Regions from separate parts of the Actinoplanes sichuanensis genome, predicted to be linked through region 3. Evidence: riboswitches for the same ligand, from Rfam matches in the RefSeq annotation. Region 3 holds a riboswitch; each other region holds the start of a gene.
The links. Region 3 has a riboswitch for S-adenosylmethionine ahead of thrC (threonine synthase). Riboswitches for the same ligand answer to the same signal wherever they lie in the genome.
Positions count from the first base shown of each region.

Region 1: it holds a riboswitch for S-adenosylmethionine, as region 3 does, so the genes downstream of both, Q0Z83_RS30780 (aminotransferase class V-fold PLP-dependent enzyme) here and thrC (threonine synthase) in region 3, are expected to answer to the same signal.
Region 2: it holds a riboswitch for S-adenosylmethionine, as region 3 does, so the genes downstream of both, Q0Z83_RS04870 (GNAT family N-acetyltransferase) here and thrC (threonine synthase) in region 3, are expected to answer to the same signal.

Region 1 covers NZ_AP028461.1:6,654,935-6,658,184, reverse strand. Annotated here, with positions in the region: gene Q0Z83_RS30790 (M20 family metallopeptidase) at 1-271, opposite strand, end outside; gene Q0Z83_RS30785 (DUF1684 domain-containing protein) at 281-1,066, opposite strand; SAM riboswitch class IV at 1,141-1,256, shown strand; gene Q0Z83_RS30780 (aminotransferase class V-fold PLP-dependent enzyme) at 1,273-2,502, shown strand; gene Q0Z83_RS30775 (putative bifunctional diguanylate cyclase/phosphodiesterase) at 2,565-3,250, shown strand, end outside.
Region 2 covers NZ_AP028461.1:1,122,631-1,125,880, forward strand. Annotated here, with positions in the region: gene dacB (D-alanyl-D-alanine carboxypeptidase/D-alanyl-D-alanine endopeptidase) at 1-1,013, shown strand, start outside; gene Q0Z83_RS04865 (hypothetical protein) at 1,087-1,884, opposite strand; SAM riboswitch class IV at 1,842-1,958, shown strand; gene Q0Z83_RS04870 (GNAT family N-acetyltransferase) at 2,027-2,569, shown strand; gene Q0Z83_RS04875 (epoxide hydrolase family protein) at 2,579-3,250, shown strand, end outside.
Region 3 covers NZ_AP028461.1:9,999,479-10,002,728, reverse strand. Annotated here, with positions in the region: gene Q0Z83_RS45900 (hypothetical protein) at 1-355, shown strand, start outside; gene thrC (threonine synthase) at 592-1,875, opposite strand; SAM riboswitch class I at 1,885-2,023, opposite strand; gene Q0Z83_RS45890 (GNAT family N-acetyltransferase) at 2,141-3,049, opposite strand; gene Q0Z83_RS45885 (ABC transporter permease) at 3,100-3,250, opposite strand, start outside.

The sequences.
Region 1 (3,250 bases), 3.3 Mb from region 3:
CGCCGCGGCCGTAGAGCCGGTCGCCGTCCAGGCGCGGGACGAACTGGTGCGGCTCGCCGGGCACCACGTCCAGGTGCGCGTTGAGGATCACCCGCGGCGGGCCGGGCCGACCGGGGGTGGTCAGCAGCGCGCTCGGCCTGCCATGGGACTCGAATCGCCGTACCCGGAAATCCGGACCGGCCACCGTGAGCAGCAGGTCGAGCGCATGCCGCAGCTCGTCCGGGCGATCCGCGGTCGAGCGGATCGCGATGAGCGCCGCGAGGTCCTCCATGGACGGACCCTACGCCGGAATCCTCTCGCCCGCCTCGACCGCGACCGGCAGCTTGTTGCCGGCCGGCGGCAGCGGGCAGGTCGCGAAGTCGACGTACGCGCACGGCAGGTTCGTGGCCCGGTTGAAGTCCAGTGTCACGGTGCCGTCCGCGGCGGGCGCGGCGACGGCCAGGCTCCGGTTCGCCGCGTAGGTGGTCAGCCCCGACGTCGCGTCGGTGAACAGCACGGACAGCGACCCGGGCGTGTTGCCGTTGAACGCGATCAGCGACAGCTGCTCGCCGCCGGCCTCGAACTCGATGCGCCCCGGCGCCTCGTAGACGTGCTCGATGCCCTCGGCCACCGAACCCACGGTGGTCGGCTTCGGCTCGTCGAACCTGACGAACCGCCCGGTCACCACCCACTTCTCGTCGGCCGGATAGGCGGGCGTACCGGTGTAGGCGGTGAGCAGCGGGCTCCGCGGGCTCCGTGGCCGCACCACGTCGTAGCCGCCGCGCCGGGCGATCTCGATGTGCACGTCGCCGTGCTCCACGATCACGTCGGCGCGCTCCGCGATCGGCTCGAACGTGTGCGTGCCGGTGATCGTGCCGGTCGCGGTGGTCAGCGATTCACCCTCACCCAGGGCCACGGTGACGCCGGACGGTCCGGTACTCCACGCGCCGGGGGCGTCGTCGAAGCTCTGCGGCGTCTCGGTGAGCCAGTGCAGGCCGGTGATCGCGAGGAAGCCGTGCGGATCGGCGCGCCGCTTCTCGTGCTCGGTGTGCCATTGGTCCCACTGCTGCTGGAACGAGGTCGTCATGAGGCATGACTGTATTCCCTACTTCGAGCGTGGGAAATGGACGACGGACGTGACATCTGCTAACTTCGGCGGCAGGTCATGAGTGCCAGCGCGTAGCCCCGGCTTGCTGGCCGGCAACCCTTCCGTTCGCGACGGGGTGCCCCGGGTGAGGACCGGGCCGTCTGTCGACCGACAGCGGCAAACGGCGAACCCGTGGAGGCGCGGTCATGCCATCTTCCTCTCTCGCATTCAGCTCCCCGCTCGACGTCATCGGTCCGGACGACGACTTCGTGCATCTCGACTACGCGGCGTCGGCGCCCTGCGTGCGGGCGGCCGCCGAGGCCGTTCAGGACCTCCTTCCCCGGTACGGCAGCGTGCACCGGGGCACCGGGGTGCGCTCGCAGGCGTCCACCCTCGCCTACGAGCTGGCCCGGGACGTGGTGGCCGAGTTCGTGGGCGCCCGCCCCGGCGACTCGGTGATCTTCACCCGGAACACCACCGACGCCCTCAACCTGCTGGCCCGGGCCCTGCCGGCCGGGACCACCACCGTGCAGTTCGAGGGCGAGCACCACGCCAACCTGCTGCCCTGGCCGAACCCGCTGCGTCTGCCCGCCCCGGCCTCGCCCGACGACGCGATCGCCGCCCTCAAGCAGGCCCTCGACGGGCGGGTGGGGCCGGTGGTGTTCACCGTCACCGGGGCGAGCAACGTCACCGGCGAGGTGTGGCCGGTGCGTGAGCTGGCCGACGTGGCGCACTCGTACGGCGCCCGGGTGGTCGTCGACGCCGCCCAGCTCGCCCCGCACGTCCCGGTCGACCTCGACGACCTGGGCGCCGACTATCTGGCCTTCTCCGGTCACAAGCTGTACGCCCCGTTCGGTGCCGGGGTGCTCGTCGGCCGCTCGGACTGGCTGGACGCGGCCGAGCCGTACCTCGCCGGTGGGGGCGCGAGCGCCGCGGTGGGTGACCGTCCCGGCGAGCTGACCTGGGCCACCGGCCCGGCCCGGCACGAGGGCGGCACCCCCAATCTGCTCGGTGCGGTGGCCCTGGCCGCGGTCTGTGAGGCGCTCACCCAGGCCGGCCGGGTCGCCCGGCACGAGCACGAGCAGCGGCTGCTGGCCCGGCTGCGCTCCGGCCTGGCCGGGGTGCCGGGGGCGATCGAGGTCAGCCTGTTCGGCCCGGACCACCCGCGGGTGGGCATCGTGTCGCTGGCGCTGCCGGGTCACGACCCGGCCGAGGTCGCCCAGCGGCTGGGCCGGGAACACGGCATCGGCGTCCGGGCCGGCCAGTTCTGCGCCCACCCACTGGTTCGCCGGCTGACCGACAGCGACCGGACCGGCGCGTGCGGCGACGGCGTGACCGGCCTGCTGCGGATCAGTTTCGGGCTGGGCAGCACCGAGAACGACGTGGACCGGGCGGTCGGTGCGCTGGCCGCGGTACTCGGCACGGATCGCACCTGACCTACAACCGGCCCGGTCCTGTGACCCGTACCCCATCCGGCCGATGCTGCGTTCGTGGCGACGTGGATGGCGAGGCTCCGCGACCGGCTTCCGGCCGGGGGAGGCTCAACGACGAGGACTGGGCGGGTCGGCACCGGCTGCTGACGGTGCTGCTTGCCCTGTGCATGGTGTTCTTCACCGTGTTCGGTGTGCTCCGCGGCGCCGGGGCGCCGGAGCTGCTGATCACCGACGGACTGGTGCTGACCAGCCTGGTGATCGCGACCGCGCTGAGGAACCGGCGGATCCGTTCGGTCGCCGTGGCGCTCGGTTACGTGGCCGCCTGCGGCGGCTTCGTGATCGTCTGCGACGGTCTCACCGAGGCGCATTTCACGTTCTTCATCCTGATCCCGGCGCTCGCCCTCTATCGGGACTGGGCGCCGTTCGGTGGCTTCCTGGTCGGCACGACCCTGCACCACGCCGGGTTCGGTGTGGCCGAGGCGGACCACACCTTCGGCCACGACTCGGCGCAGCAGCACCCGCTGGTCTGGGCGCTGCTGCACGGCGCCGCGGTGCTCTGCGCCGCGTCGTTCCAGCTGGTCGCGTGGCGGTTCAACGAGATCGAGGAGCAGCGTGCCGAGGAGCACCTGAACGAGAGCCAGGCCCAGCTCAGCGTCGCCTTCGACGAGACGCCGGTGCCGATGGCCATGTTCGCCACCGACGGCCGGCTGCTGCGTACCAACGCCGCCTACCGCAACTGGCTGCGCCTGCC
Region 2 (3,250 bases), 3.3 Mb from region 3:
AGCGGTATGCGCGGTTGATCGTCGACGACACCTGGTTCGACCGGGTGCCGCTGGGGCTCGACTGGTCCTGGCAAGACGAGAGTTACGGGTTCACCGCGCCGGTTTCGGCGCTGTCGTTCGCGGCGAACGAGCGGTTCGACAACGCGGCCGTGGAGATCCGATATCGGGGTGTGGCGGGGCGGCGGCCCACGGTGCGGGTCTGGCCGCCGACCGGAAGTGTTCGGGTGATCAACCGGGCCGTCACCCGGAGTGGGGACAGTGTCGGGGCGGTTCGGGCACACGGCCGGGCGGTCGTCACGCTGAGTGGCTCGGTGGCGGCCGGTCGTTCCGGGTCCGCGCTGGTCTCGGTGCCAGATCCGGCGGCCACCGCGGCAGGCCTGTTCCGGGCGGCGTTACGGCGACATGGGGTGACCGTGAGCGGGCCGACCTCGCGGGGTGTGACGCCCGGTGGCACCCGAGCCGTGGCCGCGCAGGTTTCCCGGCCGCTCGCCGAGATCCTGCCGCCGTTCCTGAAGCTGTCCAACAACGGAATCGCTGAGCTACTGGTCAAGGCGATGTCACGGGCCGCCGATCCGGCGCGGCCGGGCAGTTGGCCGACCGGTCTGGCCGCGGCGACAGGTGCCCTCGGACGTCTCGGCGTCGATACCAGGCTGCTCACCATGGGTGACGGGTCCGGTCTCAGCCGCCGTAACTGGGTTACCGCCCGGCAGGTGACGACCGTGTTGGAGAAGGCACAGCGGCGCACGTGGTTCCCCACTTTCCGGGCGGCGCTGCCCGTCGCGGGCTCAGCAGACCCGATGGTCGGTGGCACGCTGCGTAACCGGATGCGGGGTACTGCGGCTGCCGGAAACGTCCGCGCCAAGACCGGCACGCTGTCCGGGGTGAACGCGCTGTCCGGTTACGTGACCGGCGCCGGTGGGCGGCGGTTGGCGTTCACTTTCATCGTGAACGCCTCCGTCGACACCGCCGCCCCTCTTCTGGACGAGGCGGCGGTCGCCCTCGCCACCGTTTAGCTGCCTTCGCCTCCCGGCCGACGTTGTTTTCCGGCCCGAGGTGGGCCTCGCTTTCGTCGCCAGCGATCCGGTATTACCGCTGGCAGCGCCGGGGCCGCTTTGGCGGTTCCCATCTTGCTTCGCCCGGGCCGCGCAGTGCGTCTCCCTGCGGCGCGACGGCGCGGTGTCGCGGCGGGCTGCCGCGCAGCGCGGCGCGGTTGGCGCGATGGTGCGGCGGCGCGGGTGGTGCGGCGGTGCGGGTGGTGCGGCGGTGCGGGTGGTGTGGTGGTGCGGGTGGTGTGGTGGTGCGGGTGGTGCGGGTGGTGTGGTGGTGCGGGTGGTGTGGTGGTGCGGGTGGTGTGGTGGCGCGGGTGGTGTGGTGGTGCGGCGGGCAGCGGTGCAGCACGCCGCGGGTGGCGCGATGGCGCGGCGGTGCGGACGGCGCGGCGGTGCGGACGGCACGGCGGTGCGGCGGTGCGGCGGTGCGGCGGTGCGGCGGTGCGGACGGCACGGCGGCGCGGCGGGGCGGCAAGGCGGCGGGCACCGGTGCGGTGGGCGGTCGTGCGGCGCGGCGGGTGGAAGCGTGGTGGGCGGTGCGGTGGTGGACCGCGACGTGGCGCAGTGCGGTGGTGCGGTGGCGGTGACGGTGGACCGCGACGTGGCGCGCGGTCCGGCGGGCGGTGGTGCGGTGGTGCGGTGGTGGCGCGGGTCCGGCGGGCGGTGGCGTGGCGGTGCGGTGGGTGGGAGCGCGGCGGGCCGCGGTGCGGGTGGGGGCGCGGGGTTCGGCGGGCGGTGTGGTGGAGGAAACCGGGGCGAGATTCGTGGGGGCGCGGTGGTATGTTTCGCGCGGGTCATGAGTGCCAGCGATCAGCCCCGGCTTGCTGGCCGGCAACCCTCCGCTTCGTGGGCGGGGTGCCCCGGGTGATGACCGGGTTCAGTGCGACCTGCGCTGGACAAGCCGCGAGCCCAAGGGGACTCTCATGACTGCTTTAGAGCATCCTGTTCTGCATGGCCGTTTTGTCCGGCTTGAACCGTTGGGGGAGTGGCACGCCGCCGATCTGGCCGCGGCCGCCGGGGAGTCGCGTGAGTCCTATGGCTGGACTTGGGTGCCTACCGCGGCGACCGTCGACGGGTACATCGCTGAGCAGGTCGCTCGGGTCGGGCTGGCGCCGTATGCGCAGATCAGCCGGCAGGCCGGGCGGGCCGTCGGTGTCACCGCCTACTGGGATCCGCGCGGTGAGCCGCTCTCCGCGATCGATGTCGGATTCACCTGGCTGGCCGCTTCGGCGCAGCGCTCCGGAATCAACCTGGAAGCCAAGTATCTGCTGTTCAAGCACGCTTTCGAGGGGTGGGGCGCGCGCCGGGTCGGGCTGAGTACGGACGCCCGCAACGCCCGGTCGCGGGCCGCCATCGCCGGGGTCGGTGCCCGGTTCGAAGGGGTGCTGCGGAACTGGTCCCGATCCTGGGCTCCGGGCGAGGCCGGTCGGCTGCGGGATTCGGCCCTGTTCTCGGTGGTGGCCGAGGAGTGGCCGGAATGTCGCGCCTACCTGGAACACCGGCTGTCCGAAACGCGGTAAACCTACAGGGTGATCGAGTCCTTCCGTGTGGACGTGCCCCAGGACGATCTCGACGGCCTGGTCGAACGGCTGGCCCGCACCCGATGGCCGGCCGGGACCGGGTGGGCCGAGTTGACCGGACTCGTCGAGCACTGGCAGGCCCACTTCGACTGGCGGCGGCAGGAGGCTCGCCTCAACTCGTTTCCGCAGTTCATCGCCACTGTCAACGGGTGCCGGGTGCACTTTCTGCACGTGCGTTCACAGAAGCCGGGAGCGTTGCCGCTGATCGTGGGGCGCGGCGGGCCGGGCACCGTCTTCGGGATTCTCGACGATCTCAGGGTGCTGGCGACCGACTTCCACCTGGTCGTTCCGACATTGCCGGGGTTCCCGTTCGGTGGGGTGCGGGCCGGCGCGGAACAGACGGCCGAAGCCTGGGCGGAACTCATGGCTCGGCTGGGCTATGTCCGATACGGCGTGCACGGGGGCGGTTTCGGAACACCTGTCGCGGCCATGCTCGCCGAGCTTCATCCGGAGCGCGCTTTCCGCGTACAACTGGATGGTCTGGAAGAGGCGGCGAAGCCGGACGATGGGCTCGGGGCCGCGGCGGTGGCGTTTAACGACTCGCCGGCCGGGCTGCTCGAATGGTGTCTGCGTGATCGGGGCGGTCGCGACGATGAGGCGCTGCTTACCGATGTGACCACG
Region 3 (3,250 bases):
GATCGCCGAGAACTTCCGGTTCCGGATGCCGGCCGGCTCCTGCTTCACGGTCGGCTCGGTGATCATCACGAACCGCCCCGCCGAGTGGCTGCTCGCCGAAGAGCGGATCCGGCTGTTCACCCACGAGTCCCGGCACGCGAGTCAGTACGCGTTCTTCGGCCCGCTGTTCTGGCCCGCCTACTGGCTCGCGTGTGGCTGGTCGATCGCGCTGACCAAGTCCTACGGGGTGCGCAACTGGTTCGAGAAGAACGCGGGCCTGGCCGACGGGCACTACCCGCTCGAACTGCCGCTTCGCCCGTGGGCGCAGAAGATGTTTGGTCGGGAGGACGGACGCACAGCACCTCCGGGCACGTAGCCGTTTGGGTCAGCGCTGGATCGTTGGGACCCTCTGGAGATTGTCGCCAAGCTCTGGTGAGGGGCCTCGTACGGCGTCGCGTCCTCCCGCAGAGAGCATCCTGCCCATCCGGAGATCGGAGTGCAAGTCCTCGGAGGAGGTAATTCTGACAACCGGCTGATCGTCGGTGACGGTCAGTGAGATTTGGTCACGAATTGGTGACCTTCGCCCGACCGCTCGGACGACCCGTAACGGGGTCAGCCGAGCAGGCCGGCCTCCCGGGCGCCGCGCAACGACGGCTTGATCGTGTGGGTCGGTCCAACCTGGCCGGCCACCGCGTCGAGTGTCTTCAGACCCTCACCGGTGTTGTAAACGACGGTCTCCTTGGTGGGGTCGAGCTTGCCACTGGCCACCAGCTTCTTGAGCACCGCGACGGTGGTGCCGCCGGCGGTCTCGGCGAAGATGCCGGTCGTCTCGGCCAGGAGCCGGATGCCGGCCCGGATCTCCTCGTCGTTCGCGTAGTCCATCCAGCCGCCGGTGCGCTTGACGGCCTCGATCGCGTACGGCCCGGCGGCCGGGTCACCGATGTTCAGCGACTTCGCGATGCCGGTCGGCTTCACCGGGGTGATCACGTCGGTGTCGGCGTGCAGGGCGACGGCGATCGGGTTACAGCCCTCGGACTGGGCGCCGAACACGGTCCAGCCGCCCTCCGGAGCCTCGGCGAGTCCGATCTCGACCAGCTCGGAGAACGCCTTGTCCACCTTGGTGAGCAGCTCACCGGAGGCCATCGGGATGACCACCTGGGCCGGGATGCGCCAGCCGAGCTGCTCGGCCACCTCGTAGCCGAGCGTCTTCGAGCCCTCGGCGTAGAACGGACGGACGTTCACGTTCACGAACGCGGTGTCCTCGAACTCGTCGGTCTCCACGAGCTCGCTGCACAGCCGGTTCACGTCGTCGTAGGAACCCTCGATGGCGACCAGCTCGCCGCCGTACACCGCGGTCGTGATGATCTTGCCCGGCTCCAGATCGGAGGGGATGAAGACGATGCTCGGCACACCGGCCCGGGCGGCGTGGGCGGCGACCGAGTTGGCCAGGTTGCCGGTCGAGGCGCAGGAGAACCGCTTGAAGCCCAGCTCCTTGGCCGCGGTCAGGGCCACCGAGACGACCCGGTCCTTGAACGAGTGGGTCGGGTTCTGCGAGTCGTCCTTGACGTAGAGCGGGGCCTCGATGCCGACCGCCGCGGCCAGCTGCGGGGCGGCCACCAGCGGGGTCAGGCCGGGGTCGAGGGTCACCCGGGTCGCCGGGTCCTGGCCGGCCGGCAGGAGGGCCGCGTAACGCCAGATGTTCTGCGGGCCCGCCTCGATCTGGGCCCGGGTCACCCGCGCGAGGGCCGCCTCGTCGTACGCGACCTCGAGCGGGCCGAAACACTCGTAACAAGCGTGCTGCGCGGCGAGCGGGTACTCGGCGCCGCAGGCGCGACAGATCAGACCGCGAGCGGGCGACGTGGAGGTGGTCGAGGGTGCGTCAACGACAGACGTCATCAGAGTTTCCTCTCATCTTTCCCCGCGGCGACCTGCCGAAACGGGGACGGAATTAGCACCTGCCACACGCGGCTCGTCATCGAGAATCGCTGCGCGGTGGTTGCCGGGGCTTCGTCGGGCCGTATCCCTCTGCCCCTCTGGATGAGGTATTCAGTTGTTTCCCACACCTTACGACGAGATGCCGTGAACACCACACGGTCTTCCCGATGTGTGAGCCACCTCCTTCCCCTGTCCGGCCGGCCCTGGGCCGGCCGGGGGTTGATCTTCAGAGCTCGGCCAGGCAGGAGACCTGACGGGCCACCGGGCGGTAGCCGAGCCGCTCGTTCACCGCGAGCATCGGGGCGTTCTCCTCGTCGTTGCTGGTGTAGGCGGCCCGCACACCGGAGGCCGCGGCCCGGCGCAGCGCCGCCGTCTTCACCAGCCGGGCCAGGCCCCGGCCGCGATACGCCGGGACGGTGGCGGTCATGTCCGACCAGATCCGGTCGCCGTCGCGCAGCACCAGCGAGAACGACACGATCTCCCGGTCCGCGACAGCGGCGATGCTGGCGTCCCGGTCCAGGCCCGGCTCATCCCAGATCTCGTAACGCCACAACGGGTACGGCGTCGGCTGCGGCGCCGTCTCACCGGGCTCATCGGTCGCGGCCGCCACATCCGCCGCGTACAGCGCCTCCTCCGTCACCTCGCGCAGCCGCACCACCTGGATCCCGGGCGGCGCCGGCACGAACGGCCGGTCCCCGAACCCGGTCAGGTCCAGGGCCGAGAAGCGCATCTCCCGGGACGGCGTGAAGCCGTGCGCGCCGGCGAACCCGACCGACTCCGGAGCGGCCCAACTGCTCGCCCGGCGCACCCCGACCGAACGCAGGTGGCCGACCGCCTCGGCGAGCAGGGCCGCGCCGATGCCTCGGCGCCGGTGCTGTGGGTGCACGTGCAGCGCGACCCGCCCGAAACCGGAGTCCGCCGAGCGGGTGTCCCGGAACGCCGAGGTGAGGCCGACGATCCCGGCGTCGCTCTCGGCCACCCGGAAGATCCGGTCCCCGCCGGGTGGTGGCTCGGCGAACATGCGGCGGGTGGCCGCTTCACCACGAACCAGATAGGGGTGGACCGCGGAGCGGAGAGCGACCGCCTCCGCGGCGTCGTCGGGGCGGGCCGGGCGGATCGAGAAGTCAGCCGTCACGGCCGCCATGCCACCCCGCGGCCGCCCCGGCCGTCAACCCGATTTACCCGTCAGGAGGTGACGTCCTTGCGGGTGAAGCGGTAGAACGCGATCCCCCAGAACAGTGTGGCGTAGACGACCGCGGAGATCGCGCCCTTCGCCAGGTCCTCGGTCTGCACCGGGGTGGACAGCAGGCCCATCCAGGCGTCCGTGTAGTGGGTC